Regions from separate parts of the Guyparkeria sp. SB14A genome, predicted to be linked through region 1. Evidence: predicted binding sites of a transcription regulator. Region 1 holds the regulator's gene; each other region holds the start of a gene.
The links. The regulator sigma-54, encoded in region 1, starts transcription at its own class of promoters, with help from an activator protein. The targets are predictions, from matches to a motif close to TGGCANGNTNCNTGCTT.
Positions count from the first base shown of each region.

Region 2: a site for sigma-54 is predicted at 5,972-5,988, ahead of cynS (cyanase). Genes of this name have one in related genera too.
Region 3: a site for sigma-54 is predicted at 3,364-3,380, ahead of FAZ79_RS07710 (TorF family putative porin). Genes of this name have one in related genera too.
Region 4: a site for sigma-54 is predicted at 3,169-3,185, ahead of glnL (nitrogen regulation protein NR(II)). Genes of this name have one in related genera too.

Region 1 covers NZ_SWAW01000008.1:51,495-59,020, reverse strand. The annotation lists gene FAZ79_RS05155 (hypothetical protein) at 1-267, opposite strand, end outside; gene FAZ79_RS05150 (PTS sugar transporter subunit IIA) at 581-1,063, opposite strand; gene raiA (ribosome-associated translation inhibitor RaiA) at 1,245-1,538, opposite strand; gene FAZ79_RS05140 (RNA polymerase factor sigma-54) at 1,561-3,036, opposite strand; gene lptB (LPS export ABC transporter ATP-binding protein) at 3,625-4,419, opposite strand; gene lptA (lipopolysaccharide transport periplasmic protein LptA) at 4,409-4,915, opposite strand; gene lptC (LPS export ABC transporter periplasmic protein LptC) at 5,044-5,697, opposite strand; gene FAZ79_RS05120 (HAD-IIIA family hydrolase) at 5,667-6,200, opposite strand; gene FAZ79_RS05115 (KpsF/GutQ family sugar-phosphate isomerase) at 6,200-7,186, opposite strand; gene FAZ79_RS05110 (formylglycine-generating enzyme family protein) at 7,378-7,526, shown strand, end outside.
Region 2 covers NZ_SWAW01000001.1:166,526-174,051, reverse strand. The annotation lists gene FAZ79_RS00825 (NADH-quinone oxidoreductase subunit L) at 1-1,434, shown strand, start outside; gene FAZ79_RS00820 (DUF2309 domain-containing protein) at 1,466-3,958, shown strand; gene FAZ79_RS00815 (hypothetical protein) at 4,031-4,432, opposite strand; gene FAZ79_RS00810 (carbonic anhydrase family protein) at 4,601-5,347, shown strand; gene cynS (cyanase) at 5,462-5,905, opposite strand; gene FAZ79_RS00800 (OsmC family protein) at 6,270-6,833, shown strand; gene FAZ79_RS00795 (acyl-CoA dehydrogenase family protein) at 6,892-7,526, shown strand, end outside.
Region 3 covers NZ_SWAW01000017.1:11,602-19,127, forward strand. The annotation lists gene cmoB (tRNA 5-methoxyuridine(34)/uridine 5-oxyacetic acid(34) synthase CmoB) at 1-261, shown strand, start outside; gene FAZ79_RS07695 (hypothetical protein) at 396-776, opposite strand; gene FAZ79_RS07700 (YifB family Mg chelatase-like AAA ATPase) at 1,137-2,639, opposite strand; gene FAZ79_RS07705 (accessory factor UbiK family protein) at 2,800-3,081, opposite strand; gene FAZ79_RS07710 (TorF family putative porin) at 3,423-4,139, shown strand; gene FAZ79_RS07715 (P-II family nitrogen regulator) at 4,204-4,542, shown strand; gene FAZ79_RS07720 (ammonium transporter) at 4,558-5,802, shown strand; gene FAZ79_RS07725 (YigZ family protein) at 5,911-6,537, opposite strand; gene FAZ79_RS07730 (DJ-1 family glyoxalase III) at 6,611-7,165, opposite strand; gene FAZ79_RS07735 (S41 family peptidase) at 7,195-7,526, opposite strand, start outside.
Region 4 covers NZ_SWAW01000015.1:1,347-8,872, forward strand. The annotation lists gene FAZ79_RS07130 (energy-coupling factor ABC transporter permease) at 1-79, opposite strand, end outside; gene FAZ79_RS07135 (SirB2 family protein) at 220-636, shown strand; gene purE (5-(carboxyamino)imidazole ribonucleotide mutase) at 633-1,130, shown strand; gene FAZ79_RS07145 (5-(carboxyamino)imidazole ribonucleotide synthase) at 1,135-2,328, shown strand; gene FAZ79_RS07150 (DUF4124 domain-containing protein) at 2,391-3,035, shown strand; gene glnL (nitrogen regulation protein NR(II)) at 3,249-4,361, shown strand; gene ntrC (nitrogen regulation protein NR(I)) at 4,369-5,823, shown strand; gene FAZ79_RS07165 (ParA family protein) at 5,934-6,677, shown strand; gene FAZ79_RS07170 (FtsX-like permease family protein) at 6,838-7,526, opposite strand, start outside.

The DNA of each region.
Region 1 (7,526 bases):
GTGGGCCTGGCTGAGGATGATCACCCGGGGGGCGCTGATCGCCGAGACTGGACCGTTGGCGCGCTCGAGGCATTCCTCGCCACATTGCAGGTAGTGGCGTAGCGAAGGTGAAATCAACGCGACGCGCGTTGGGATCCACGGGTTGGCCGGGCCGAGCAGGCGCTGATCGTCGGCGACCGGGGCGTCCCAGTCGGCCGGCAGTGCCTGCTGCCAGTCGGCGTCACCCGCATTGGAGGGGAGGTGTTGGTAGGTGAAACTCGGGATCATGGCCTGCCCGTTCGAGAGCCGATGGTCGGGCCTGGGCCCGGCTTAGGGAAGGTCTGCGCGAATCCGATGCCACTCTGGCTTGGCGAGCCGTTCGTGATCGAGGCGCGATGTCGCCGGCGTACCGGTGGTCACGTCAAGACATCGTAACGCGGAGCACGGGCGGCTCGACAAGCCCCGCTCTGCGCGCCTTGGGTCGGGCACCTGCGGTGTTGCCGTCCTTGGAGAGAGAATAACTCTTCCGCGGCGGACGGTCGCCTTGTATCTGCCCGACCCAAGGCGCGCAGAGCGGTATCGGATTCGTGCAGACCTTCCCTTAGCTCGCGGTCGCTTCCGCGCTGTCCTTGAGCCACTCTACCATCAGTGCCTGGACACGCTCGGCGCTCTGCGCCTCCATGAGGGTGTCGCGCTCGTCGGCATCGTTGAGGTGGCGTGCCAGGCGGCCGAGAATCTCCAGGTGTTGCTCCGGGCAATCCTCGGGGATGACCAGGCCGATGACCAGGGTGACCGGTGCGCCATCGGGGGCACCGAAATCGACGCCTTCGCGCAGCCGGATCAATGCGCCACGCGGGGTCAGGATGTCGTCGACCCGGCCGTGGGGGACGGCGATGCCATGACCGATTGCCGTGCAGCCCAGCCGTTCGCGGGCGACCAGCGCCTCGAAGATGCGGGTGGCCTGTTGGCCACCGAGTTCGTCGTCGGCGAGCAGGCCGGAGAGCACCTCCAGAACCCGCTTGCGGCTCTGGTACAGCTCGTCGATCCGGATGTGGTGGATCGGAAACAGCTCGGCAGTATTCATTAAGCACCCTGTCGGTCGACGGTCCGCGAGGATCGCTCGCGGGTCGGGGCGGGAATGGTTGAATCGGCGCGCATCATAGCGTGTTGCGCCTGCGGTGCAACACCGATCCGGACGAGACGGAGGCCGTTGTCGGTCGGCTTCCTTCCGTCAGCCCGCCGGCGATCATGCCGGCGGGGCCAGCTCAGCGGTGGCTGGTCAGCTTTTCCTTGTGCTTGACGATCTGCCGGTCGAGCTTGTTGATCATGGCGTCGATGGAGGCATACATGTCGTCGGTGACGGCCTCGGCGTGCATGTCCTGCCCGCTGACATGGAGGTTGGCCTCGGCCTTCTGGGCTTCCTTGCGCTCGATAGTCAGGATGACGTGGATATCCACCAGCTTGTCGAAGTGACGCTCGAGGCGCGTGAACTTGTCGTGGACGTGGGCCTTGAGTGCCTCGGTGACGTCGACGTGATGACCGGTGATGTCTATCTGCATGTGCCGCTCCTTAATAAGTGCGTTATATCAGTCGCTTGCGGTCTGTTGACGAGGCAATTCCCATCGCCTCGCGGTACTTGGCGATCGTGCGTCGCGCGACGTCGATCCCCTCGTCTCCAAGCATGGTCGCAATCTTGGCGTCGCTCAAGGGCTTCTTGGGATTTTCTTCCTCGACGAGCTTCTTGATGCGGGCGCGGATGGCGGTGGCCGAACATTCGCCCCCGTCACTGGTGCCGACGTGGCTGGAGAAGAAATACTTGAATTCGAACACGCCCCGCGGGGTGAGCATGTACTTGTTGGTGGTGACCCGGCTGACCGTCGATTCGTGCAGTTCGAGTGTCTCGGCGATCTCGCGCAGCACCAGCGGTTTCATCGCGATCTCGCCCTGCTCGAAGAACTCGATCTGGCGCCGCACGATCTCCCGCGCCACGTTCAGCAACGACTCGTTGCGGCTCCTCAGGCTCTTGATGAACCAGCGGGCCTCCTGGAGGTGGTTGCGGATGTAGGTCGCGTCCTTGCCGCGGCTGGAGCGGTCGATGAGGCTGGCGTAGGTCTGGTTCACGCGCAGGCGCGGGGCGATTTCGGGGTTGAGGTCGACATGCCAGCCATCCTCGCGGTGGGTGACGATCACGTCCGGCTTGATGTAGTCGGCGGCGGTGTCGCCGATCGACAGCCCCGGGCGGGGATCGAGCACCTGGATCAGGCGGAGGGCGGCCTCGAGCCGCTCGCGGCTGATACCCAGCCCCTTGATCACCTGCGGCAGCTCGCGCCGGGCGATGGCCTCGAGCCAGTCGTCCTGGAGCAGGGCGCGGGCATCGTCGGCCGCCGGGTCGTCGGCGTGATGCTGGTCGATCTGGATGGTCAGGCATTCGGCCAGCGATCGCGCCGCCACCCCGACCGGGTCGAGCTGCTGAATGTAATGGAGCGTGGCCTCCACCTCCTCGGTGTCGATTCCCGGCAGGTCCTCGGCGAGCATGGCCACGATCTCGTCCAGCGGTTCCTCGAGATAGCCGGAGGGCTCAAGCGACTCGATCAGCGCGGTGGCGATGCGACGGTCGGTGTCCGAGAGGGAGGCGAGATGGACCTGGCTGAGCAGATGGTCGCGGAGGTTGTCCTCACCCGTCGATTGCGTGGCAAAGGGGTCGTAGTCCTCGCCCGGGGCGCTGGCGCTCAGGGCGGTGCTGCCGTCGGACTCGTAGTAGTCGTCCCAGGAAGAATCGACCACCAGGTCCTCGTCGGCCGACTTGTCCTTGCGATCCTCGAGCAGTTCCTCGCCGGCCTGGGCGCCGGGGTCCTGTTCCTCGGCGGTGGTCGCCTCGGTCGCCTCGTCCTCCTCGCGCTCGTCCTCGGCCACTTCCAGGAGCGGGTTGCTGTCCAGCGCCTGCTGGATCTCCAGGCTCAGCTCCAGCGTGGAGAGCTGCAGCAGGCGGATGGACTGCTGCAACTGCGGCGTCATGGCCAGCGACTGGCCCAGGCGAAGCTCGAGACCTGCCTTCATGCCGGCCATGTCGCGCCTCCGGGGGTCAAAACGAGGGTAGGGTGGGGACGAATCGTGGAAGCGGCAAACCGGGCGGGAAGCCAGGTCGGAGCCGGGGGGTAAGGGTGACGTGCGCACGCAATTTGCATGGCGTCGAGTTTAGCCGATCGATACCGCACTGTGCCAACGGTTTTGCCCGATCCGCCGCGCCGCTCGTCGGTCGAGCGGATCGCCATTTCGAACGAATGGTCCGGTGCAGGGTTTCCCTGGGGAAACTCTGCACGATTCGATGGCATCTCTGGCTCGCGGGTTTGTTCGCAATCGAGGCGCCGATCCGAAGACGGGCTTGCTGCCCGTCGAGGGACGGCAACGACGAGTGCGGGCAAATCCCGCGCGCCCCGTCCGGGCGGGCCTTCAAGGGCCCATCTGCGGCGTCGCGGGGTTCGTCCATGAACCCCGCCCTTCGGGCCGGCTTGCGCCGGCCGGATCGGCGTCCTGCCGATCCGGTTCAGCCCTTGTAAAGGGCGACGGCCCTTTACGGCGGACTGCGCCTTGCATCTGGACCCTTGGAGGTCCCGCAGAGACGTCATCGAATCGTGCAGAGTTTCCCTAGAGGGTGAAGTCCTGGCCGAGGTAGACGTCGCGCACCGACTGGTTGGCGAGGAGCTCGTCGGCCGTGCCGTGTGCCAGGATGCTGCCGTCGGAGACGATGTAGGCCCGCTTGCACACGCCGAGGGTCTCGCGGACGTTGTGGTCGGTGATCAGCACGCCGATGCCGCGGTCCCGCAAGTGCTCGATGATGCGCTGGATGTCGATCACCGAAATGGGATCGATGCCGGCAAACGGTTCGTCGAGCAGCATGGCGCGGGGATTGGCCGCCAGCGCGCGGGCGATCTCCACCCGGCGTCGCTCGCCACCCGAGAGCGACTGGCCCTTCGAGTCGGCGATGTGGGTGATGTTGAGTTCCTCGAGCAACTCGTCGAGCGCCTGTCGACGCGTGGCCCGGTCGAGATCGCGGCGCAGCTCGAGGATGGCGAGGATGTTCTCGCGCACCGACAGCTTGCGGAACACCGACGGTTCCTGCGGCAGGTAGCCCAGCCCGAGGTGGGCGCGTCGGTCGATGGGCGTGTGCGTGATGTCGCGGCCATCGAGGAAGACCGCCCCCTGGTCGACCCCGACCAGGCCGACGATCATGTAGAAGCTGGTGGTCTTGCCGGCGCCGTTTGGCCCCAGCAGCCCCACGATCTCGCCGGCCTCGACGTGCAGCGAGACATCGCGCACCACGGGACGGGCGCCGTAGCTCTTCGACAGGCTGCGCGCCTCGAGCAGGGCCGTGCGCGGCTGTCCGGTGGCCGGGGACTCTGTGCGCGTCTCGGCGTGATACATGGATGCCTCAGTCGCCACCGTTGCCGCCTTCCTTGTTGCGCGGTTGCAGGGTCATTTCGACCCGCGATTTGCCGCCTTCCTCGCCGGCCTCGACCACCTCGGTGGCGAGATCGTAGGTGATGCGATCCGAACGGATCTCGTCGCCGCTGCGCTTGAGCCAGGCCTCGTCGGTCAGCACGACCGTGCCCTCGGCGGTGCGGTAGTCCGCCTGGAGCGCCTCGCCTTCGACCCAGTTCCCTTCCTCGTCGCGTTCGCGGAAGGTGGCGGGGCGCCCCTCGAGCACCGCGCGCACCAGCTCGCCGTCCTCGAGGTAGAGCGTGGCGCGCTGGCCCGTGGCGTGCAGGCTGCCCTGATCGATCACCACGTCGCCGGTGTAGACGCTGGTGCCTTCCTGGTACTTGGTCACCTTCTTGTCCGCCTGGACCTTGACCGGTTGGTTGCGGTCGGCCTGGGCGGCCAGTGCCGTCGACGAGCCCAGCCCCATGGACAGTCCGATGGCCAGCCCAATGGCCACTCGATTGGCTCGGGCGGTCAGCCGAGGGGAGCGAGCCCGTGATGCGTGGAGGGATGTCGCTGTGATCTGCATGGTGTGTCCTTCCTGCCTTCCGGCCGTCTCGGGGCAACCGTGCCCGACGGGCCGGCCTAGTCGGTGTTCCCGGTCGAGCCGGGCTGGATTTCGTCGCGGATCTGCCCGGTCTGGGTCAGAACCTCGTTGCCCCAGTCGAGGGCAAGCCGGTCGGCGTCGCTGTGCCAGCGCGGCGACCCGTCCGGGGCGGTTTCGCTCAGGCGCCCCGGGACGTCGGTGCGTGCCTGGCGCTCGGCGGGGTGGAGCCAGAGCTGCTCGGTGGTCAGCTCGAGGCGCCCGCGTTCCTGGTAGGGCGCGCGCTGCGCGTGGACCGAACCGGTCATCTCGATCGTCTCGCCGCGCTCGCTCACCGTGCCGGCATCGGCGCGCAGTGTCCATGGCGGCGCATTGGGTGCCTCGTCGATCAGCGTGGCGGTGGGGGCGTCCATTTCGTAGCGGTCGCCATCGGCCCGATCCAGCTGGATGGCCTGCGGCGTGTCGAGTCGGTAGGCGAGCCGCCCCTGCTCGTCGTATTGCCAGCTGCTGGCCTGATCGAGACGCTGGGCGTAGCCACCGCCATCGTCGCTGGGTGGGACCAGCTCGTCCGCCAGGTTGTGCCAGGCCAGCCAGGCGAGCACCCCAAGCCCGGCAACGCCCAGGAAGACACGGTTGAGGCGAGACGAGGCCGACCAGCGCACGATCAGCGGTACCGTGCCAGCACGTCGGCCCACTGGTCGCGCGCGTCGATCAAGGTGTCGATCAATGCCCGGACCGCGCCACAGCCGCCGGGCACCGGGCTGATCCAGTCGACGCGGCTGCGGATTACCATCGGCGCATCGCTGACCGTCGCCGACAGGCCGGCCCGGTTGAGCATGGGCAGGTCGAGGACGTCGTCGCCCATCGCCGCAATCTCGTCGAGCTCGATCTCGAGCAACTGGGCCAGTTCCTCGATCGCCTGGCCCTTGTCGGTCGCGCCGAGCACCACGTGCTGGATGCCCAGCGACTTGGCCCGTCGGCTGACCGCCGGCGAGGACCGCCCGGTAATGATCGCCACGTCCACGCCCAGTTCCTGGATCACCTTGATGCCGTGGCCGTCACGGCTGTGGAATATCTTGTGTTCCTCGCCGTCCTCGGTCAGGTGCAGGCGGCCGTCGGTCATCACGCCGTCGACGTCGAGTACCAGCAGGCGGACCCGGCGGGCCCGCTCGATCCAGGTGTCGTTCTTGTCCGACATCACGCCACCCCCGCCCGCAACAGGTCGTGCATGTTCAGTGCGCCGACGAGGCGCTTCTGCTCGTCGACGACCAGCAGGCCATTGATCTTGTCGCGCTCCATCATCGCCATGGCCTCGGCGGCGAGCACGTTGGCCGGACAGGTGCGCGGATCGGGTGTCATGACCTTCTCGATCGGGCAGTCGAGGTCGAAGTCGCTGCGATCGAGCAGGCGACGCAGGTCGCCGTCGGTGAACAGTCCCAGCAGATGGTCGCCCTCGTCGACCACGGCCGCCATGCCGAGTCCGCCCGAGGACATCACCAGCAGGGCCTGCTTGACGCTCTGGCGCGGACCCACGCGCGGCAACTGCTTGCCGGTGTGCATCACGTCCCGCACGTGCAGCAGCAGGCGGCGGCCCAGCGAGCCGCCGGGGTGGGAGAGGGCGAAATCCTCGGGCTGGAACCCGCGCGCGTCGAGCAGGGCCACGGCCAGCGCATCGCCCATCACCAGGGTCGCGGTGGTGCTGGCGGTGGGGGCCAGGTTAAGCGGGCAGGCCTCCCGGTCGACGCCGACGTCGAGGTGCACGTCGGCAGCCTGGGCCAGGGTCGAGTCCGGCCGGCCGGTCATGGCGACCAGGCCGACGCCGAGGCGCTTGATGACGGGCAGGATGGCCAGCATCTCGCCGGTCTCGCCGGAATTCGACAGGGCGATGACCACGTCGCGATCGGTGATCATGCCCAGGTCGCCGTGGCTCGCCTCGCCCGGGTGGACGAAGAACGCCGGGGTGCCCGTGCTCGCCAGGGTGGCGGCGATCTTGCCGCCGATATGCCCCGACTTGCCCATGCCGGTAACGATCACGCGGCCTTCGCAGTCGATCATCAGGCGGCAGGCGTCGACGAACGCCTGGTCGAGCCGCGCGGGGAGCGCGTCGATGGCCTGGCATTCGATGTCGATCACCTCGCGGGCCATGCGCAGCAGGTTGTCGGGATGCAGGGCGTTGGGCTCCATGGGGTATCCGGTTGGCATGCTAAGATTTTCGGGTTTCGGAGTATATCAGTCCGCTGCGGACGGGCGGCCCGTAGCGTATCGCTGCCGGCGTCCTGCTCGGCGTTGCCCACTCGTTGGCGGCTGTCTGTCGACTCCGGCCGGGCCTCGTCGGTTCCCGCGCCGGTCAATCCCAACGTCCTGGAGGTGAGCGCATGCAGCCGATAGCCACGGCGAGCGAACGGACCATCGAGGTGGATCCTGTCGACAAGGTGATCGAGCGGCAGCGCGAGACGGCCCATCGCCTTGGTCTTGAGGTGTTCTTCCGGGACGGCGAGGCCGGCGGCGAGCCGGCCCCCGAGGT
Region 2 (7,526 bases), on a different contig from region 1:
GGTGACATCGGCGCGCTGGCGCTGTCGATCCAGGTCGACCAGCTGACCATGGCGCTGGCCGTGCTGGTCGCGCTCGTGGTCACCCTGATCGCCCGCTACAGCGAGAAGTACCTCGACGGCGACCCGCAGCAGGCCCGCTTCTTCCGCCTGCTCGCCCTGACCGCCGGCTTCTTCCTGCTGGTCGTGATCTCGGCCAACCTCGCGCTGTTCACGCTGGCGATCATCCTGACCGGCTTCTCGCTGCACAAGCTGCTGCTGTTCTACCCGGATCGCCCGCGCGCGGTCATGGCCACGCACAAGAAATCCCTGTTCAGCCGCAGCGCGGACGCCTGCCTGGTCGGCGCCACCCTGCTGATCGGCCACCAGGTCGGCAGCCTGCAATTCGACGCGATCGCCGAGTGGGCCCATGCCCAGAACGGCATGCCGATGGGGATGCACGCCGCGGCCTTCCTGATCGTGCTCGCCGCGATCCTCAAGAGCGCCCAGTTCCCATTCCACGGTTGGCTCCTGCAGGTGATGGAGGCGCCCACCCCGGTCTCGGCGCTGATGCACGCGGGCATCGTCTACAGCGGCGCGATCATCGTGCTGCGCACCAGCGAGTTCCTCGCCGCCCAGGGCAGCGCACTATTCCTGCTCGCGATCATGGGCCTGCTCACCCTGGTGATCGCCTCCCTGGTCATGCTCACGCAGACGGCCGTGAAGTCCTCGCTGGCCTGGTCGACCACCGGCCAACTCGGCTTCATGCTGCTCGAGCTGGGCCTGGGCCTGTTCGCGCTGGCCCTGCTGCACCTGGTCGGCCATTCGCTCTACAAGGCGCATGCCTTCCTCGCCGCCGGCAGCATCCCCGACCAGTTGCGCCAGCCGAAACCGGCCGCGCGCCGCCGGGTGGGCTTCGGCACCTGGGCGGTCACGATCGTCGCCAGCCTCGCCTTGACCGCGGCACTGGCCGCCGTGCTGGGCCTCTCGGTGAGCCACGAGCCGGCCCTGATCGCCCTGATCGCGATCGTCGCCCTGGCGGTGGCCCAGCTGGTGCTCAAGGCGATCATCGTCGCCCCGGGTGCGGCCGGCATCGCGCGGGCCGCGGGGCTGGCCGCGATCATGGCGGCGGTCTACTTCGCGCTGCACGAGGCATTCGTGACCCTGTTCGGGCCGACGGTCGCCGCGATCCCCGACACCCTGACGCCGGCCTACGGCCTGATGCTGGCGCTGACCACCATCAGCTTCCTGTTCCTCGCCTGGCTGCAGGGACCGGGGCGCGAGCACTTCAACGGCTCGGGCCGCAAGGGGCTGTTCGTCCACCTCTACAACGGGCTGTACGTCGACTTGTTGGTCGAGCGCGCCGCGCATCGCCTCTGGCCGCACAAGGTCGGTCAGCACCGCTCGCGCCATGACGCGCTCAAGGCGCAAACGCCCGTCACTACCACCCAATACTGATTCGCCGGATATCTACCGGGAGGACACGGCCATGACACTGGCAACGCAGACCCAACAGCACAACGCCCAGACGTCTCGCACGACCGGGCGGCTCGCCCTCGACCACGTCCGCGAGCTGGCCGACGCGGCCGGGCGCAAGATCGCCCCGCTCTGGCCGCTGGACTCGTTCGTCGCGGTCAATCCCTACCTGGGCCTGATCGACCAGCCGTTCAGCGAGGCGGCCGGCTACCTCGGCGCGATCGCCGGCGAGCGCACGGTCATGGACCACGAGTGGTACGCCCAGCGCTGGCGCGACGGGCGACTGGCCCGCACGCACATCGAGCGTGCCGTCGAGCACCTGGGCCACCCGGTCGGCGTCGAGACGGTCATCAAGGCACTCGAGGCCCCCCACCGGAGCAGCACGCCGATCCCGATGCTGGTCGAGATGCTCGACCGCCCGGGTGCGGCGCCGATCTCGATCTTCGTGGTCGACCAGATCAGCCACTTCCTCGCCGCCCACTTCGACCGCGGCCAGGCGATCTGGAGCGCCCCGGACGAGAGCGAGTCGCTGTTCACCGCCTGGCGCGAGTACACCCTGATCGATCGCAGCGCCCGTGCCGCCGGGCTGGGCGAGGCGCGCCGCCACCTGAAGGCGGTGCCCAGCGAGCCAATCGAGGCGATCGCCTGGGCGATCGAGATCCTGCAATTGCCGGAGTCCGTGCATGCCGACTACCTGTTCGCGGCACTCAAATCGGTCAACGGCTGGGCGGCCTACTGCCGCTACCGCCTGTGGGGCGCCGAGCTGACCGGTGGCAGCAACGAGGATCTCACCGACCTGCTCGCCGTGCGGCTGGTCTGGGAGGCGCTCGCGCTCAAGGCCACCGACAGCGCCGCGATTCGTCGCGACTGGCAGCGGGAGATCGAACGCCATCACGAGGCGATCGCCGCCGCCGAGAACGAGGCGGTGATCGACGAGGTCATGCTCACGGCCACCGAGGTCGCCTTCCGCGATCCGGTCATCCGGCATTTCCGTCAGGCAAGCCCTGCCGCGCGGACCGACACGGCACGCCCGCCGGTACAGGCCGCGTTCTGCATCGACGTACGCTCGGAGGTCTTCCGCCGTCACCTGGAAACCAGCTTCCCGGGCGCGCGGACCATCGGCTTTGCCGGTTTCTTCGGCGTGCCGCTGGCCTACCAGCGCCTGGGCGAGTCGCAGTGCCGCACCCACACCCCGGTGCTCTTGAACCCGGGCGTGTCGGTCGCGGATCGCGCCGAGGGCGGCGACCAGGCGGGCCAGGAACTGGCCGCGCGTCGTGAACAGCGCATCGGCAATGGCCTGTCGTGGAAGCAGTTCAAGCTCTCGGCGGCCTCCTGCTTCACCTTTGTCGAGTCGGCCGGCCTGACCTACATCCCGAAGCTGATCGGCGACACGCTCGGCTGGCACACCCCGGCCCCGCCGCCGGACCAGGCCGGGCTGACCGACGAGGAGCGCGCCCGGATTCACCCGTCGCTCGCCTCCGAGGCCGACCTCGAGGCCCGCGTGGGCATGGCCGAGGGCATCCTGCGTGGCCTGGGCCTGACCGAGTCGATCGCGCCGATCGTGCTGCTGGCCGGCCACGGCAGCACCACGACCAACAACCCACACCGCGCGGGTCTGGATTGTGGTGCCTGCGCCGGGCAGACCGGCGAGGTCAGCGCCCGGGTGGCCGCCGACCTGTTGAACGACCCGGCGATCCGGGACGGCCTGGTCGAGCGTGGCATCGAGATCCCCGCCGACACGCGCTTCGTTGCCGCGCTGCACGACACCACCACCGACGAGGTCGACCTGCTCGACCTCGACGAGGAGGCGGTCGATCGGACAAAGCTCGATGAGCTGCGCCAGGCACTGGTGCAGGCCGGTGACCTCACCCGCCTGGAGCGGCTGGTGACATTGCGCGAGAACCTGTCCGACAGCCCGGCGGACCGGGAGGCCGCGCGCAAGGCCGTGGCCCACCGGGGGCGCGACTGGTCCGAGGTGCGCCCGGAATGGGGCCTGGCCGGCAACGCCGCCTTCATCGCCGCGCCGCGCGAGCGCACCCGCGACCTGGACCTGGCCGGCCGATCGTTCCTGCACGACTACGACTGGCGCCGTGACGAGGGCTTCGGCGTGCTCGAGCTGATCCTGACCGCCCCGCTGGTGGTGGCGAGCTGGATCAACCTGCAGTACTACGGCTCGACGGTCGACAACGAGCGCCAGGGATCGGGCAACAAGGTGTTGCACAACGTCGTCGGCGGCCTGGTCGGCGTACTCGAGGGCAACGGCGGCGACCTGCGGGTGGGCCTGTCGATGCAGTCGCTGCACGACGGCGAGAACTGGCGCCACGAACCGCTGCGCCTGTCGGCCTTCGTCGAGGCACCCGCCGAGGCGATCGACAACATCATCGCCGGCAACGAGACGCTGCAGCACCTGGTCGGCAATCGCTGGCTCACCCTGCTGCGCATCACCGATGAGGGCGACGTAGAGCGCCGCCGCGGCCCGGGGGACTGGGTCAGCGAAGCGGCGTAAGCCAGATGCAAAACGACAAACGGCGCGGAATTATCCGCGCCGTTTTTTGTTCAAATCCCGGGCCTCGATGACTCAGTCCGCCACGCTGCCCCGTACCGGCGCCGATACGAACCGTCGCCATACCAGCCGCCAGGTCAACGGCTCGCGGCGATTCCACGGCAGCAGCGAGACCAGCCGGGCCATGGTGCAGTAGCCCACCAGCACCTGCGCCCAGGTGCCGATCATGGGGATCCAGAACAGCCAGCGCATCGCCTCGGGCAACGCGAGCAGCAGCAACAGCAGGTAGAAGAACCGCACCTGCACCGGAAAGGCGGTCAGGCGATCGGCGCGCAGGGAAAAATGGGCCAGGTTGATAACGGTCAGCCCCACGGCCAGCCACAGCCCCACCGGGTCGATCAACAGCCCGACACTCAGCAGCATGGCCGTCACCAACCAGTACCACCACCCGAGATCCTTCACGTCCAGCATCAGCATCGTCACTCTCCTTGTCATGGGTTCGAGGCACGGCACGAGCGTAGCGAGCTTTTTATTAGCCGTCTACTCACTTGCCCTCACCCGCTCTCCCGCAGGGAACTATTAGCCTTGCTACCTAGTCGCACCTGAGCGGTCATCCGCCAATCAACAACAAACAAGGAGTCCCACATGCGAATTACCCCCACAACCGTTGCCGTGCTGGTCGCCACGTTCGGCCTGCCCCATCACGCCATGGCAGCAGACGCCACTCACTGGAGCTACGAGGGCGATGCCGGCCCGGACCAGTGGGCCTCGCTCGACCCGGCCTACTCGAGCTGTGGTGACGGCGTAAACCAGTCACCCATCGATGTAACTGCATCCTTGTCGGCGGATCAGTCACCCCCGGCATTCGACTACAGCGACGGCGGCACCCACCTCGTCAATAATGGTCACGCCATTCAGGTCGACTACCAGAAAGGCAGCACCCTTACGCTTGACGGCCGGGACTTCCAGCTCAAACAGTTCCATTTCCATGCCCCGAGCGAGCACACCATTGATGGGGAACCTTTCCCGCTGGAAGTGCATTTCGTCCATGCCGACCCGGACGGCAATCTGGCCGTCGTGGCTGCGCTGTTCGAGAAAGGGGAAGCCAACGACGCGCTCGAGCCGCTCGTGAAGAAGCTCCCCGGCTCGGCAGGCGAAGAGGTTGAGCTGGATGCCGCGTTCAACGCGGCCGAACTGCTGCCTGACGGCGCCGAACATTATCGTTACAACGGTTCGCTGACCACGCCGCCCTGCAGCGAGGGTGTCCGCTGGGTGATCATGCAACAGCACCCCACCCTCTCCACCGAGCAGATCACGTCGTTCGAGAAGGCGATCGGCACGGAGAACAACCGGCCGGTTCAACCGATTAACGCCCGGGTCCTGATCGACTGATCGCGTCGGCGAAGCCGATCCCGGTGGACGGATCGCCACCCGCCGGTCATGTAAAAAGGGCGCGTCTCGGACGCGCCCTTTTTACGTTCGGCTCGCGGTTCCGCCGCGAGCGGCCTACCAGGATTTGTAGGGCAGGAACTTGCCGTTCATGGTGATCACGACGCGATCGCCGGCGGGGTTGACCTCGCGGTCGACGTCGAGCGAGAAGTCGATGGCACTCATGATGCCGTCGCCGAATTCCTCGTGGATCAGCTCCTTCATGGTCGAACCATAGACGCCCACGACCTCGTAGAGGCGATAGATGAGCGGGTCGGTCGGCACGGTCTGTTCCCAGGTCTTCATGGGGCAAGCCTCGATCGCGGCCTTGGCCTCGGCGGGCAGTTCGAGGATCGCGATCAGCTTGTCGGCGAACTCGGGCTTGAGGCTGTTCATGCCCAGACAGGCCGAGGTGACGAACGTCGGGGACAGGTCTACGCCACTGGCGATATCGGCCCAGGACAGGCCGAGCGCGGTCTTCTTTTCCAGGATCAGGTCGGTCAGTGCTTGCTTGGTCATCATGAGGGCATCTCCGTCAAGGGATATCGGGTTTGTAGTCGTGACCGCCAAGGCCACTGTCCCCTGTCGTTACAAGAAGCCTGCCAAGCAGCACTTATCCTTTTGTATCCGACACTTACGCATTCCATCAGCGCACTAACACGCCGCCAGCCCGACATTGTCCGCCCCACGCCGGCGAAAGCCCCGACATTGTCCGACAATGCCTGCCCCACCCTGGGGCAGCGCCATGCACCAGCCCTTCCAAACGGCGCCACAACGCCATTTCCGGTTCTTGGCACAGCCTCTGCAATGCAGTAGGCGACGGCGGGACTCGTCGAGCGAGATCCCGGCCCACGTCCAAGCCAATCCAGAACCGGAGTGAATACTCATGAGCACAGCAACCGCCCAACCCGTCGCCCCGTCCTGCATCCGCCAGGCGATCAAGGAAATCGATGCCGACGGCCTCAATGCCCTGAGCGAGAAAGGCAAGGCCAACCCGGACGCGGTGGTCACGCTCAAGGCGAAGACCGTCTGTGAAGGCCGTTTCCGCAACCTGACCTACATCCGTGATCTCGACCCGGTGGTGGTCGACGAGCCGCCGCACCTGCTGGGCGACGACACCGCCCCGAACCCGTCCGAGGCCTCCCTGGCCGCGCTGGGCGCCTGCCTGGCCGTCGGCGTGCACGCCAATGCCACCGCGCGCCAGATCAAGATCAGCAAGCTCGAGCTGAACATGGAAGCGGACATCAACGTCACCGCCGTCTGGGGCACGGGTGACCTCGACGAATCCAAGCCGCTGGGCTTCACCGCCATCCGCGTCTACTTCGACGTCGAGACGGTCGACCCGATCAGCCAGGAAGACCTGCAGGATCTGCTGGACACCGCCGAGAAGTGGTCTCCGGTGGCCAACACCATGACCCGTCCGGTCGACCTCTCCTGCCATCTCGCCTGATCGCCGAGACGTCGTCCAATCGGCCCGGTCCGCCGGGCCTTCTACCGGAGGTGATCCCATGAATCTCGCCACCCACGACACCGTGGCGGCCCGTCCCACCGTGGCCCCGCCCGACGTACCGGCGTTCCTGAAAACCGACGCGGCGCCCGACCTCGACACAGTGATTCGCCGCGCCCTCAAGCCCAAGGTGATCGCGATCGATCACGGCGAATACCCCGCCGACCTGTTGCACGAAATCGGTGCGGCCGGAGCCTATCGCCACCACCTCGCCTCACAGAACCCGGCCGGCATGGATATCGCCGCGGCCATCGACGACATGGACCGCATCTCGGCCGAATGCATGTCCACCGGCTTCATGACCTGGTGTCAGGACGCCGTGGCCTGGTACGTCGAGAACTCCGACAACCAGCACTTGAAGGACACCGTCCTGCCGAAGCTCGCCAGCGGCGAACTGCTCGGTGGCACCGCCCTGTCCAACCCGATGAAGTACTTCGCCGGCATCGAGGACATCCTGCTGCACGCCGAGGAGACCGCCGACGGCTTTATCGTCAACGGCAACCTGCCGTGGATCTCGAACCTGGGCGAGCACCATGTTTTCGGATCGATCTTCCGCGTCGAAGGCGACAACCCGCGCGACGTGATGGCGCTGGTACACACCGACACGGCCGGGCTTTCCATCAAGCAACTGGTCGA
Region 3 (7,526 bases), on a different contig from region 1:
GCCGATCGCTACGCCGGCATGCGCAACGTCTGGTTCCTGCCCAGCCCGGCCGCCGTCATCGGCTGGCTCAAGCGCATGGGTTTCGTCGATCCCGAGCTGGTCGACGTGTCGGTGACCACGACCGAGGAGCAGCACCGCACCGAGTGGTTCGGCGACCGGCAGTCGCTGGTCGACTTCCTCGATCCCGACGATCCTGTCCGTACCCGCGAAGGGCTGCCTGCGCCCCGGCGCGCGATCATCACGGCCCGCTGCCCGGGCTGAGGCCCGGCACGCTCCCTCTACTAGTTGCCGGCGAACAGCCGGCCAAGGTTGGGGTAAACGGTAGCTGCGGCCAATACTCCCCTCGATATAGCGGGAAGCTGGTCGGGCTCGAGTTAGGGAGGATGAAATGCCGTTCAGAGCGGCTTAGAAAAGGCGTGGTACATGGGCAACATTTTGATGAGCTCGCCGATAAGTTCGGCTGCATCCGCACATTCTTGCGCCAAGTCCCGGAAGTCCTGCGGCGTGTACTTCCATGTCTTTGGTATTGGTTCTGGTTTAAAGGTTGGCATGCTCAAACCTTTAGCCATCCGTTGTGCAGCCGAACCGCCTGTCCTCCACGCGAATTCGTTATGCCTGTCGGTGATGATTCCGAAGAATCCATGCGCCAGCTTGGCTCGACGCGTGGCGAGTTGCTCGTACTTATCAAGCTCTATCGAAAGCCACTGCGCAAAGCCTTCATTGGTCAAAGCGGTTTCAGTCAAAATCACCTCAACCTTTCTCTTTGTCGAGGTCATCTTTCGCCATCTTTCCACTGCGGTCGGGGCCTCTTCCCAGCGAATCATGGCAAGCATGACCCCTAGAGTTGCTTCCAAGCTTGCAAATGAGGTGATACAGGCGCCCACACCGGAGCTAAGCACAGGGTGGTTGGCAACGGCTTCTGTACTCCAGTCGATCGGAGGGTCCTGGCGTCGTAGTGGTTGGGGCATGGCGCATCGAATAATACGGATTGAATGGCTCGATGGGCTGTGGGTCGATCGAGAGCGTAGCGGAGAAATTGACCTGGACACCTGCACGCCATCAATCCCGCCCTGTACGAGTATCTGTCTAGGGCCGGTAATCATCATAGCCCGCCACGCGTACTGAGCCATTGACCGTCAGCTCCCAGCGAAAAGCCGATCGAGGTTCCGGTAGCCGATCGCCTCGGCCAGGGCGGCCGAATCGATCGCCTCGCGATCCTCGTAGTCGGCGATGCTGCGGGCGAGCTTGAGGATCCGTTCGCGTGCCCGCCCCGAAAGATTCAACTGCTCGATCGCCCGGTTGAGCATGTCGCGCTCGGCGTTGGCCAGCACGATGTGTTCGGCCACCCCGGCGGCGTCCAGCCGCGCGTTGACCACTCCTTGTCGAGCCCGCATGCGCTCTCGCGCGGCAATGACCCGCTCGCGGACGGCTTGGCTGTCCTCACCGTCCGGCTGGGCCTGATCCAGATCGGTGGCCGGCACGCGCGGTACCTCGAGGTGAATGTCGATCCGGTCGAGCAAGGGCCCGGAAACCTTGGCGCGGTAGCGCTGGGCCGCGCGCGAGTGGATCTCCGTGCCCTGCGGTGAGGGGTTCATCGCCGCGACCAGCTGAAAGTCGGCCGGGAAGCGGGCGTGGCGTGCGGCCCGGGAGATCATCACCGAACCCGCCTCGAGCGGCTCGCGCAGGGCCTCGAGCACGCGGCGATCGAATTCCGGCAGCTCGTCGAGAAAGAGCGTGCCGTGGTGGGCGAGCGAAATCTCCCCCGGCGCCGGGTGAGAGCCGCCACCGATCAGCGCGACGGCCGAGGCCGAATGGTGCGGGGCGCGAAACGGGCGTTCGCCGAAGCGAGTCGGGTCGAACCCACCGGGCGTGACCGTGGCGACCTCGGCGGCGGCCAGCGCCTCCTCCTCGGTCATCGGGGGCAGGATGCCGGCCAGCCGCTGGGCCAGCATGCTCTTGCCGGCACCCGGTGGACCGATCAGCAAGAGGTTGTGTTTGCCCGCCGCCGCGATGGCGAGCGCGCGCTTGGCGCGCGGCTGACCGCGGACGTCGGCCAGATCCCCGTTGATGGCCGGGTCGACCGGCGGGGGTGGGCGGTGTTCCAGTCGCACGGGATCGGCCTCGCCGGCGAGGTAGGCGACCAGGTCGCGCAGGTGATGCAGTCCTCGCCCGGCCACCCCCGGGATCAGTTCCGCCTCGGCCTGCCCGTCGACCGGCAGGAGCAACTCCCGCCCGGCATCGCGCGCCGCTCGAGCCGCCGACAGATTGCCGCGCACCGAGCGCAGGCCGCCGTCCAGGGACAGCTCGCCCAGGCATTCGATCTGTGACAGGCGTTCGCGTGCGGGTGCCGGCAGCTGGCCGGTGGCGGCCAGGATGGCCAGGGCGATGGCGAGATCGAAGCGCGCGCTTTCCTTGGGCAGGTCGGCCGGGGCCAGATTGACGGTCAGCCGTCGTGGCGGGAACTCAAAGCCCGAGGACAGGATCGCCGCGCGTACGCGGTCCCGCGACTCGCGCACGGCGGTCTCGGGAAGCCCGACCAGGGTGAATGCCGGTAGTCCCGGGGCGACGTGGGCCTCCACGGTGACTTGCGGGGCATGAATGCCGAGCAGCGCCCGGCTGTGGATCTTGGCGATGGGCATGTCCGTATGCCTCGTTTGTCGGGTTATCGGTCGGCGCCTATTGCGGGAAACTCGGCGCCGAGGAGGGGTGAGCTGAGGCAGCTGGCGGCCGGGCATCCATGCCCGTCGGCCGTGGTCGTTCTGGCGAACCGGTCCGGAAACCGCTTCGCGGGTCCTGGGTTCAGTTGGCCATGTCGCCTTCTTCATTCTCGGGCTGGCCGCCGTGGTGCTTTTCCATCTCGGCGACGCGCTGCTCGAGCGCCTCGAGCTTGGCACGGGTGCGGGCGAGCACCTGGGTCTGGACGTCGAATTCCTCGCGCGTGACCAGATCCATGCGGGAAAACCCGTTGCTGACGGCCTGGCGGACGGCCTTCTCGAACTCCTGCTTGCCCTCGCGCAGGCTGTCGGGCATTGCCTGCTCGATGCGCTGGGAGATCTCTTCGATCGTGTGGGTGATGGACATCTCGGTACCTCGGGTGGTTCGTGCAGACCTGACCTCGGGATTGTTGGGGATACCCCGGGCAGATGCAAGACAACCTGAGCCGGGGAGATCACACCGATCCGCACCCCGAAGCATCGGTGTATCGCGGGCGATACACCGGTCGATCACGGGCGTGCCGTGCGCACCATAAAGAGGCAGGCGAGAAAATTGCCGTCCCCAAATTGGGGAGGCGGGGCGGTCGGTGCCGAAGAGGGTTTCGGTGAGGTCGTCGATAAGTGTCTATAAGTAAAGGAAAACCGCAACTGGCACGGGCGGTGCAATGGCCTGGGTGAACCCGAACGTTCACCTGATGGAGCACAGACATGAAAAAGACCCTTATCGCTACCAGCATTGCCTCCGCCGTCAGCCTGTCGGCCCTCACCCTGCCCTCCGTGGCTGCGGCCGAGGTGTCCGCCAATGTCGGCGTGGTCTCCAACTACTTCTTCCGTGGCGTGACCCAGACCGACGACGGCGCAGCCGTCCAGGGTGGTCTCGACTACGCGCACGACTCCGGTTTCTACGCCGGCACCTGGGCGTCCACCGTCGATTTCGGCGACGGCACCAGCTACGAGCTCGACCTCTACGCCGGTTACGGCGGCAGCATCGGCGATCTCGGCTACGACGTGGGCTACATCTACTACGCCTACCCGGACGGTGACGATCTCGACTTCGGCGAGATCTACGGCTCGCTGTCCTACAGCTATCTCACCGCGGGCCTGGCCTACACGGTGAACTCCCAGGCCACGGGCGAAAGCGCCTTCGACACGGGCGACCTGTACTACTACGCCGGTGTCGACGTGCCGTTCGGCGAGTCCGGCTACAGCGGCAGCCTGTACTACGGCTACTACACCTTCGATGCCGACAGCTCGACCAACGAGCTCGATTACGGCCACTGGAGCGCCGGCCTGTCCAAGGATGCCGGTGAATTCGGCTCCTTTGGCCTGAATCTCGAACTGGCCGACATCGACGAGAACCACGGCTTCGGCGACGACAACTCGGACGACCTGAAGCTCTGGATCAGCTGGTCGAAGTCGTTCTGATCGCCCCCGCCCCAAACGGACTCATGGGTCGGCCCGGTGCCGGCCCGCATCCGAGGAGAGAGACATGAAACTGATTACGGCAATCATCAAGCCCTTCAAGCTTGACGACGTGCGCGAGGCGCTCGGCGGCGTCGGCGTGAAGGGCATCACCATGACCGAGGTCAAGGGCTTCGGTCGCCAGAAAGGCCACACCGAGCTGTATCGCGGCGCGGAATACGTGGTCGACTTCCTGCCCAAGGTCAAGCTGGAGATGGTCGTGGACGACGCGCTCGCCGACCAGGTGATCGAGGTGATCACCAACGCGGCGAGTACCGGCAAGATCGGCGACGGCAAGATCTTCGTCTCGCCGATCGAGGAAGCCATTCGCATCCGGACCGGCGAGACCGGTACGGACGCCCTTTAAGCGGAGGATTTCACCGTGGAAACTCAAGTCATCGAACTGGGCTATGCCCTCGATACGTTCTACTTCCTGATCGCCGGTGCCTTCGTCATGTGGATGGCGGCGGGCTTCACCATGCTCGAGGCGGGCCTGGTGCGCTCCAAGAGCACCGTCGAGATCCTGACCAAGAACATCGCGCTGTTCTCGATCGCCTGCGTGATGTACATGGTGGTGGGCTACAACATCATGTACAGCGACGGCATCTCCAGCCTGATCCCGGGCCTGTCGTTCTTCATCGGCGGCGACAACTCGGCGGCGGACGTCGTGGCGAGTGGTGGCGACATCTACTACTCCAACATGGCCGACTTCTTCTTCCAGGTCGTGTTCGTGGCCACCGCCATGTCGATTGTGTCCGGCGTGGTCGCCGAGCGCATGAAGCTGTGGGCCTTCCTCGCCTTCACCGTGGTCCTCACCGGCCTGATCTACCCGATCCAGGGCTACTGGAGCTGGGGTGGCGGCATCCTGAGCGATCTCGGCTACTCCGACTACGCCGGCTCGGGCATCGTCCACTTCACCGGTGCGGTCGCCGCGCTGGCGGGTGTGCTGCTGCTTGGTCCGCGTAAGGGCAAGTTCGGTCCGAACGGCCAGGTCAACGCCCTGCCGGGTGCGAACCTGCCGCTGGCGACCCTAGGTACGTTCATCCTGTGGCTGGGCTGGTTCGGCTTCAACGGCGGCTCGGAGCTCAAGGTGTCCGACGTCGGTTCGGCCAACGCCGTCGCCCAGGTGTTCACCAACACCAATCTGGCGGCCGCCGGTGGCGTGATCGCGGCGATGATCACCTCGCGCCTGGCCTTCGGCAAGGTCGACCTGACCATGGTGCTCAACGGCGCGCTGGCCGGTCTCGTCGCCATCACCGCCGACCCGGCTTCCCCGTCGGCCCTGCTGGCGACCCTGATCGGTGCGATCGGCGGCGTGATCGTGGTGTTCTCGATCCTCGGTTTCGAGAAGATCAAGATCGACGACCCGGTCGGTGCCCTGTCGGTCCACGGCGTGGCCGGTATCTGGGGTGTGCTGGCGGTCCTGCTGTCGAACGACGAGGCGACCCTCGGCGGGCAGCTCGCGGGTCTGGCCCTGATCGGTGGCTTCGTCTTCGTCGCCAGCCTGGTGATCTGGCTGATCCTCAAGGCCGTCATGGGCCTGCGCATCAGCGAGGAAGACGAGCAGGAAGGCGTTGACTCGGTCGAGTGCGGCATGGAGGCCTACCCCGAGTTCACCAACAAGTAAGGACGCATCGAGTCGTTCGACGACACAGGGACGTGTCAGGAAAAACGAGGCCCGGGCAACTGCCCGGGCCTTTTTGCGTGCGTCGGCCGGCATGGAGGCCGGCGTCGCTCAATCGTCGGGCGGCTTGATCCGTTCGATGCCCTGGGAACCGAGAAAGGCCTGGAAGGCCTCGACCTGTTCCACGGGTACGTCGAGGCGTGCGGTGACCCGGTTGCCGTAGTCGATCGATTGCAGTTGGGCGCCGTGCTGCTCCGCCCAGTGCCGCAACGGTTGCTCGTCGGCGAAGTCGAACGCCAGGTCGAACCCCTGCTGCGGGCGATGCGCGTCCAGGGGGAGGTCGGCGAGCGCCTGTTGTGTCGCCCCGGCATAGGCGCGCACCAGGCCGCCCGCGCCCAGCTTCACGCCGCCGAAGTAGCGCGTCACCACCACGATCACGTCGCCGATGCCCTTGTGCTGGATCACGTTGAGGATCGGCTTGCCGGCCGTGCCGCTCGGCTCGCCGTCATCGCTCATCGCCGCGCTGGCGGCGGTGTCGGGATTGCCGACCAGGTAGGCCCAGCAATGATGGCGGGCGTCCGGGTAGTCAGTCTTCATCGAGTCGACGAAGGCCAGGGCGGCCCGGCGGTCCGCGACCGGCCCGGCACGGGCGATAAAGCGGCTTTTCTTGACCTCGAGCTCGCGCTCGATCGTCGTGGCCGGGGTGACGTAGCCGGTTGACGAGGGTTGCTGGCTCATGACGTCATAACGGAAAACGCCTGCCGGGTGGGCAGGCGCGGTATGTAATTGGAGCGCTTGTCGATCAGGCGACTCAACGGGCGAGCTTGGCTTCCACCGCGTCGCGGGTCTCGCGCCCGGCCAGCTGTTCGACCAGCGCGAGCGCAAAGTCCATCGCCACCCCCGGGCCCCGGCCGGTGACCAGGTTGCCGTCGACCACCACGGCCTCGTCGGTCACCTCGGCCCCCTGCGCCTCGTTGGCATCGAGCGCGCCGGGGAAATGCGTGATGCGCCGGCCCTTGAGCAGGTTTGCGGCGGCCAGCACCTTCGGCGCGGCACAGATCGCGCCGATCCAGCGTCCGGCAACCGACTGGTCCTGCAGGCGCTTGAGCACCCGCTTGTCGGCGGCGAGGTTGTTCGCCCCCGGCTGGCCGCCAGGCAGGACGATGGCATCGAAGACCCGGCTGTCGTCGAGCAGCGTGAGGTTGGTATCCGCGACCACCGTGGTGCCGCGCGAACCGGTCACCTCATCCTCGTGCAGGGCGGTGATCTCCACCTGGATCCCGCCACGACGCAGGATGTCGATGGTGGTGATGGCCTCCAGGTCCTCGAACCCGGGTGCCAGGATGACCAGAGCCTTGCTTGCCATGTCGTGTTTCCTCCTCGTGTGCCGCCGGATCAGCGGTGGGTGTTCTTGCTGACGATCACCATGCCCTTGAGCATGTTGAGTGCCTCGTAGAGCTGGTAGTCACGGATGACGAGCGGTTCGCGCTCCTCGTCGTCCTCGTCGCCCTCCGCCTGCTTGATGGCATCCATCATGTCCGAGTCGCCGTTGGTCAGGTGGCCGGCCAGGCTGGCCTCGGAGATCGAGAACACGTCCTCGATGTCGCTGACCTTGAGCTGGTGGACGGTGACGTCGGGCGTGATGCCCTCGGCCTGGATGGAGCGGCCGCTCGGGGTGTAGTAGCGCGCGGTGGTCAGGCGCAGGGCGCCGCCGTTTGACAGCGGCA
Region 4 (7,526 bases), on a different contig from region 1:
CCCAGGCGAGGCCGGCCAGCGCCAGCAGCCAGCCGACCGCGCCCACGGGCAGGGAGACCAGGTGGTTGGGTAGCTGCATGGCATCACCTCAAGGCGTTCGAGGGGGCCCCAGTGTAGCGATCTTGGGGGGTGGGCGCCGATGATTTATGCTTTGGGCCTTTCCGCAGCACGGTTCGTTTGTTGCGGTCACCACGGACACCTCAATCGGGAAGATACCCCATGGCCAACGCCTCCCTCTGGATTCACCTGCATGCCCTGGCGGCGGTGCTCTCCCTCGCCGGCTTTATCGTGCGCGGCATCTGGATGCTCTCCGGCTCGTCGATGCTCAAGAAGAAGTGGGTGAAGATCACCCCGCACGTGGTCGATACGGTGCTGCTGGTCAGCGCGCTGGTCGCCGCCTGGCTGCTGTTCTGGGGCAATGGCGTTCATCCGCAGTTCCTGACCGTCAAGATCGTCGGCCTGATCGTCTACATCGGGCTGGGGCTGATGGCGATGCGCTTCGGCAAGACCCGTGGCGTACGCGCCAGTGCCTGGGTGCTGGCCATCCTGGTCTTCCTGTACGTGGCGGCCGTGGGCGTGGCCAACACGCACCCGCAGCTGCAGGACGTCCTGCCGGCCATGGTGACGGGCGTATGAGTGCCCAACCGTTGGTCGGCGTGATCATGGGGTCGCAGTCCGACTGGGAGACCATGAGCCACGCCTGCGAGACCCTCGAGGCACTGGGCATCCCCTTCGAGAAGGAGGTGGTCTCGGCGCACCGCACCCCCGATAAGCTGTTCGACTACGCCGAGGCGGCCGTTGGCCGGGGGCTGAAGGTGATCATCGCCGGGGCCGGCGGCGCGGCCCACCTGCCGGGCATGGTCGCGGCCAAGACCCGCCTGCCGGTGTTCGGCGTGCCGGTGCAGTCCAAGGCCCTCTCGGGGATGGACTCGCTGCTGTCGATCGTGCAGATGCCGGCCGGCGTGCCGGTGGGCACGCTGGCGATCGGGCGTTCGGGTGCCATCAACGCCGCCCTGCTGGCCGCGGCGACGCTCGCGACCCACGACGAGGCACTGGCCGAGCGACTGGATGCCTGGCGCGAGCGCCAGACGCAGACGGTCCTCGACAAGCCCGAGCCGGGCGAGGGCTGAGCCGATGGGCGGCGTTCAGGATCAGTGCGAGGTGCCGCGCGTCGAGGGACGCACCGGCGAGCCGGCCGGGCTGCACATCGGCGTGATCGGCGGCGGTCAGCTCGGCCAGATGCTGGGCCTGGCCGGGGTGGCGATGGGGCATCGCTTTACCTTCCTCGACCCGGCCATGGAGCCGCCGGCCGCCTCGGTCGGCCGCCACCTGCGCGCCGAGTTCGACGACGCCGAGGCCCTCGAGCGCCTGGCGGTCGAGTGTGATCTCGTCACGCTCGAGTTCGAGAACGTGCCGCAGGCCTCCGCCGAGCGGATCGCGGCGCGCAACTGCCTGGTGCCCAACCCGCAGGCGCTGGCCGTGGCGCAGGACCGCGTCGAGGAAAAGCAGTTCTTCGAGGGGCTGGGCCTGTCGGTCGCCCCCTGGGTGCAGGTCGACTCGGTGCTCGACATTGTCCAGGGCGTGGCGCACCTCGGTGGTGCCTCGATCCTCAAGACGCGTCGCTTTGGCTACGACGGCAAGGGACAGGTGCGCATCGCCGATCCCGCCCACGCCGCCCACGAGGGTGGCCCGGGCAACCCCGGCGAGGCCGCCTCGGCCTGGGAGGCGCTCGCCGGCGCCCCGGCCGTGCTGGAGAAGCTGCAGCACTTCGAGCGCGAGGTCTCCATCGTCGCCGTGCGCGGTCGCAACGGCGAGGCACGGGTCTATCCGCTGGTGACCAACGAGCACCGCGACGGCATCCTCTGGCAGACCACCGCCCACACCGGCGACCCGTTGCAGGCGGATGCCGAGCGCGCCGCGCGGCTGGTGATGGACAAGCTCGACTACGTCGGGGTGCTGGCGATCGAGTTCTTCGTCGTGGATGGCCGGCTGGTGATCAACGAGATGGCCCCGCGCGTACACAACAGTGGCCACTGGAGCCTGGGCGGGGCGCGCACCTCACAGTTCGAGAACCACATCCGCGCGGTGATCGGCTGGCCGCTGGGCGACACCGACCCGATCGGCGAGGTCGCCATGCTCAACCTGGTCGGCACCCTGCCCGACCCGGCGGCGGTGCTGGCCGTGCCGGGCACCCAGTGGCACGACTACGGCAAGACCCCGCGTCCGGGGCGCAAGCTCGGCCACGTCACGGTCACCGCGCCGGATCGCGCCGCGCTCGAGTCCCGGCTGGATCGCCTGCGGGCCGTCATCCGGCCGCCCGGGGGCTGACCGGGGGTCACCTGGGGCCTAACCCCGGGGCGTCATTCGCCGCCAATCATCGAGGAATGCCCATGCGAGTCGTCACCGGAAGATCGCCGCATCGCGTCCACCTGCTCTGGCCCCTGCTCCTGGTGCTGGCCCAGCCCCTGTCGGCCGCCAAGATCTACCAGTACACCAACAGCGCCGGCGAAACGGTGTTCACCGACGAGCCGGTCGAGGGCGCGACCGTCCACGAGGTCGAGGATGCCCCGGTGATCCCCATGACCCCGGTCGACATGCCCGAACCGCGTACGGACGAGTCCGCCACGACGGACCGGGCCGAGCCGTCCGCCGACGTCCCCAGTTACGCACCGGCCGGATCGGGCGAGACGGCGGACGCGGAGGACGGCCGGGAGGCCGCAGCGCGCGAGGCAGCCGACGAACCTGCCGGCTACCAGCACCTGGCAATCGTCGAACCCACCGACGGCGAGGTGGCCAGCCGGCTGCAGGGCAGTATCACCGTCGCGCTGGTCATGCAGCCGAACCTGCGTGGCGGCGACCGGATTCGCATCCTGGTCGACGGCGAGGCGCGCGTGCGCGACTCGACGGGTCGACGCCACCTGATCAACGGGCTGACGCCCGGCGAGCACGTGTTGGTGGCACAGATCCATCGCGACGGTGAGGTGGTCAAGGAAAGCGCCCCGGTACGCTTCCAGCTGATGCTGCCCTCCCAATAACGGTGCGATCGGCTATTCTCATGCACTGATGTAGTGCAAATGTTTGCCTGCCGAACGGGTCTCCCCGGTCGCGCGTTCGAGCCAAACCCCGCCACCATGGGGTTCCTCATGGTCTTCCTGCCGGTTTCCGGCCGGGCACGCTACTTGCACCAAAATCGTCAGCCGTCCGGCAGGTCAGCCCTGTCGATCGTTTCGCGCCCGGTGGAGCAGTGCATGAACCCGAGATCCGAGCCCCGGCTTGCCGACACCTTGAACACCGCCATCGTGGTGCTCGACGAGCGCAATCGGCCGATCTACCTCAACTCGGCGGCCGAGCAGTTTCTCGGCACCAGCTACAGCGCCGCGCTCAAGTCGGGCTTCGACACGGTCTTCGCCGCCAACCCCCTGCTCGCCGAGACCATCCGCGAGGCGCTGGCCACCCAGCAGGTCATGACCCTGCGCGAGATCGAGCTGGTGCTGGCCCACGAGTCCACCCGCGTGGCTGACTGCGCCATCACCCCGCGCCCGGACTATCCCCGCGCCCGGGTGATGCTGGAATTCAACGACATCGAGCGCCACCTGCGCATTTCCCGCGACGCGCGCATCAACTCGCTGCAGATGACCACCCGACAGATGATGCGCGGGCTGGCCCACGAACTGAAGAACCCGCTGGGTGGCCTGCGCGGTGCGGCGCAGTTGCTCGAGCGCGAGCTGCCCGACGAGCGCCTGACCGAGTACACCCGCATCATCCTGCAGGAGACCGATCGCCTGCGCGGGTTGATCGATCGCATGCTCGGCCCGATCGACCGGCCGGACTGCCACTGGGTGAACGTGCACGAACCGCTCGAGCAGGTCCGCCAGCTGCTGCGAATCGAGTCGGGCGACAAGCCGCTCGACTGGGTGCTCGACTACGATCCGTCGATCCCCGACGTCTGGGCCGACCGGGACCAGTTGGTGCAGGTGCTGCTCAACCTCGCCCGCAATGCCGTCCAGGCCATGCGCGAGGGCAACACGCCCGAGCCGCGACTGACCTTCCGCACCCGCGTGCTCCGCCAGTTCACCATCCACGGCAAGCGCCATCGTCTGGCGGTGCGCATCGACGTCGAGGACAACGGCCCCGGTGTGCCCGACGAACTGGTCGAGACGCTGTTCCTGCCGATGGTCAGCGGCCGGGCCGGTGGCAGCGGGCTGGGGCTGTCCTTGGCCCAGACCATCGCCGAACGCCACCAGGGCATGATCGAGTTCGTGCCCAAGCGCGGCCTGACACGGTTTTCCCTGATCCTGCCCATCCACCCCGACGGCGAGCATGCCCCGGGGCGGAAACCATCGCTTTCTCCGACTGAGTGACCCGACCATGCAAGCCGCCGACAAGCCGAACAACGGACGTCCCATCCCCCGCCTGTGGGTGATCGACGACGATCAGGCCATCCGCTGGGTGCTCGAGCGGGCGCTGGCCACCACCGACTTCGCCGTGGAGTCCTTCGACGAGGTGGCCAGCGCCCAGGCCCGGCTCGATCGCGGTGACCTGCCCGATGTGATCTTCTCCGACATCCGCATGCCCGGCGAGGATGGCCTGAGCTTCCTTACCCGGTTGGCCGTCGAGCACCCGGCGATCCCGGTGGTGATCATGACCGCGCATTCGGATCTCGAGAGCGCGGTGGGCGCCTTCGAGAAGGGGGCGTTCGATTATCTCGCCAAGCCGTTCGATATCGACGAGGCGGTGCGGCTGGCCGAGCGCGCCTACGACGCCTCGCGGGAACGCGCGCAGCATGCCGCCGTGCCGGAAGAGGCCGAGTCCGGCTCGGAGCTGATCGGCAATGCCCCGGCCATGCAGGAGATCTTCCGCGCCATCGGTCGACTGGCGCGCTCGTCGGTGACCGTGCTGATCAACGGCGAGTCCGGCACCGGCAAGGAACTGGTCGCCCGCGCCCTGCACCGCCACAGCCAGCGCCGCGACGGGCCGTTCGTCGCGCTCAATACGGCCGCCATCCCCAAGGACCTGCTGGAATCGGAGCTCTTCGGCCACGAGAAGGGCGCGTTCACCGGCGCGGCCGCCCAGCGGCGCGGGCGCTTCGAGCAGGCCCAGGGGGGGACGTTGTTCCTCGACGAGATCGGCGACATGCCGCTCGAGTTGCAGACCCGCCTGCTGCGGGTGCTCTCCGACGGACACTTCTACCGCGTCGGTGGCACCTCGCTGATCCAGAGCGACGTGCGCGTGATCGCCGCTACCCACCAGCGGCTCGAGGAGCTGGTCAAGGAGGGGCGTTTCCGCGAGGACCTCTACCATCGGCTTAACGTCATTCGCCTCAAGCTGCCTTCCCTGCGCGAGCGGGTGGAGGACATTCCCCAGCTGATGCGCTTTTTCCTGGTCCGCGCCGCCGAGGAACTGGGCGTGCCGGTCAAGACCCTCACCCGCGCCGCCGAGACCCGCCTGTGCGACTACCCCTGGCCGGGCAACGTCCGCGAGCTGGAAAACATCGCCCGCTGGCTGACCGTGATGGCGCCGGGCAACGAGATCAGCATCGACGATCTGCCCGACACCATCACCGAAGGGCTGGACGGCGAGCATGCCGCCGCGGGCGACGACCAGTTGCTCTCGCGCTGGACCAGCGACCTGTCGCGCTGGGCCGATGCCCGGCTCAAGGCCGGTGACGAGGACCTGCTCGCCACCGCCGGGCCGGCCTTCGAGCGCACCCTGTTGCAGGCCGCGTTGGCCTTCACCGGCGGGCACAAGCAGAAGGCCGCCGCATTGATCGGCTGGGGACGCAACACCGTCACCCGCAAGCTCAAGGAACTGGGCGAGCACTGACGAGAGACCAGCGTGTCGGTCATGTCCGTCGGGGGCGGCTGTCACAAAGTCCGCGCCCGCCCGATGCTATGCTCGGTTGGACGTTCAATCGAGGCAGGAGCAGGAGAGGCATGGCCCAGACGGTGGCGCTGTATTCGGTCAAGGGCGGGGTCGGCAAGACCGCCGCAGCGGTCAATCTCGCGGCACTGTCGGCCGCCGCCGGTCGGCGGGTGCTGGTCTGGGACCTCGACCCGCAGAGCGCCGCGTCCTGGTACCTGCAATCGGAGGCGGGTGCGGAGCGCTCGGTCAAGAAGCTCCTCAAGCCCAAGGGCCTGGCCGCCTCGGTGCGCCCCACCATCCACAACCACCTCTGGGTGCTGCCGGCCCTACCCGGCCAGCAGGCGATCGAGCACCATCTCGCCGACAAGAAGGACGCCGGTTACCGGCTGGCCAAGCTGATCGACCCGCTCGCCGAGCAGTTCGAGGAAATCTGGATCGATGCGCCGCCGGGGCTGTCGCTGCTGGCGGACAACGTGCTGCGCGCCGCCGACATGGTGCTGGTGCCGATGGTGCCCACCCACCTGTCCGAACGCACCTGGTTCCAATTGAAGCGCCACCTCGACGAGCGCCACATCAACCCCGAACGGCTGCGCGCCTTCCTCTCCCTGGTCGACCGTCGCCGACGCATGCACCGCGAGTTCGCCGAGCGCCATCGCCACGACATCCCCGAGCTACTCGACAGCGAAATCCCCTACGCCTCGGTCGTCGAGCAGATGGGCGAGGACCAGCAGCCCAGCGTCTACCGCGAGCCGCGCCATCCGGCCAACCAGGCCTACCGCGCCCTCTGGGACGAGATTGACGGCCTCTTCGCCTGAGCGTCGATCAAGCCACATTGTGGGAGCGGGCCTTGCCCGCGAATCGCGCGGCAAGCGCGAGTCCCGACGTCCGGCTGATCGATCGGTGGATGGGCTGACGCCGGCGCGGCCGCTGCCGTCGCGGGCACGGCCCGCTCCCACGAGATTTCCCGTCGCGCCTTTAGCTGCGCAATGCTTTCGCCGGCGCGACCCGCGTCATGCGCCGTCCCAGCAGGGGCGTCACCAGTGCGGCCAACAGCAGCCCGGCACCCAGCCCCCAGAGCAAGAGCAGCGGGTTGAATGCCAGCGGCAGGTCGAAGACCCGCGCAGACAAGGTCGCGCCGACGGCCATGGCGGCCACCGCCGCCAGCAGCCCCACCAGTAGTCCCAGGGCGAGGAATTCGATCCACAGCGCGGCGATCACCTTGCCGCGACTCGCGCCCATCACCCGCAGCACGGCGGCGTCATGAATGCGCTGGCGCTCGCTCGCACCGAAGGCGGCAAGCAGCACCACCAGTCCGGCGGCCAGCGTGAAGGCGAACACGTACTCCACCGCCTGGCTGGCCCGGTCGATCAGCGTGCGCACCTCGTCGAGGATCCGCGAGACGTCGAACAGCGTTACCGTGGGAAATTCGCGCAGCAGGGCCACCTGCGTCTCCGGCGCGCCGTCGGGGAAGTGAAAGCTGGTGATGTACTGCGTGGCCACGCCGTCCATCAGCGATGAGCTGGCGATGACGAAGAAGTTCGGTCGCATGGAATCCCAGTCGACTTCACGCAGCGAGGTGATTGGGGCGCTCACCTCCCGGCCGTCCACGGTGAAGGTCAGCCGGTCGCCCAGCGACCAGCCGAGCGTCTCGGCGATGCCCTCTT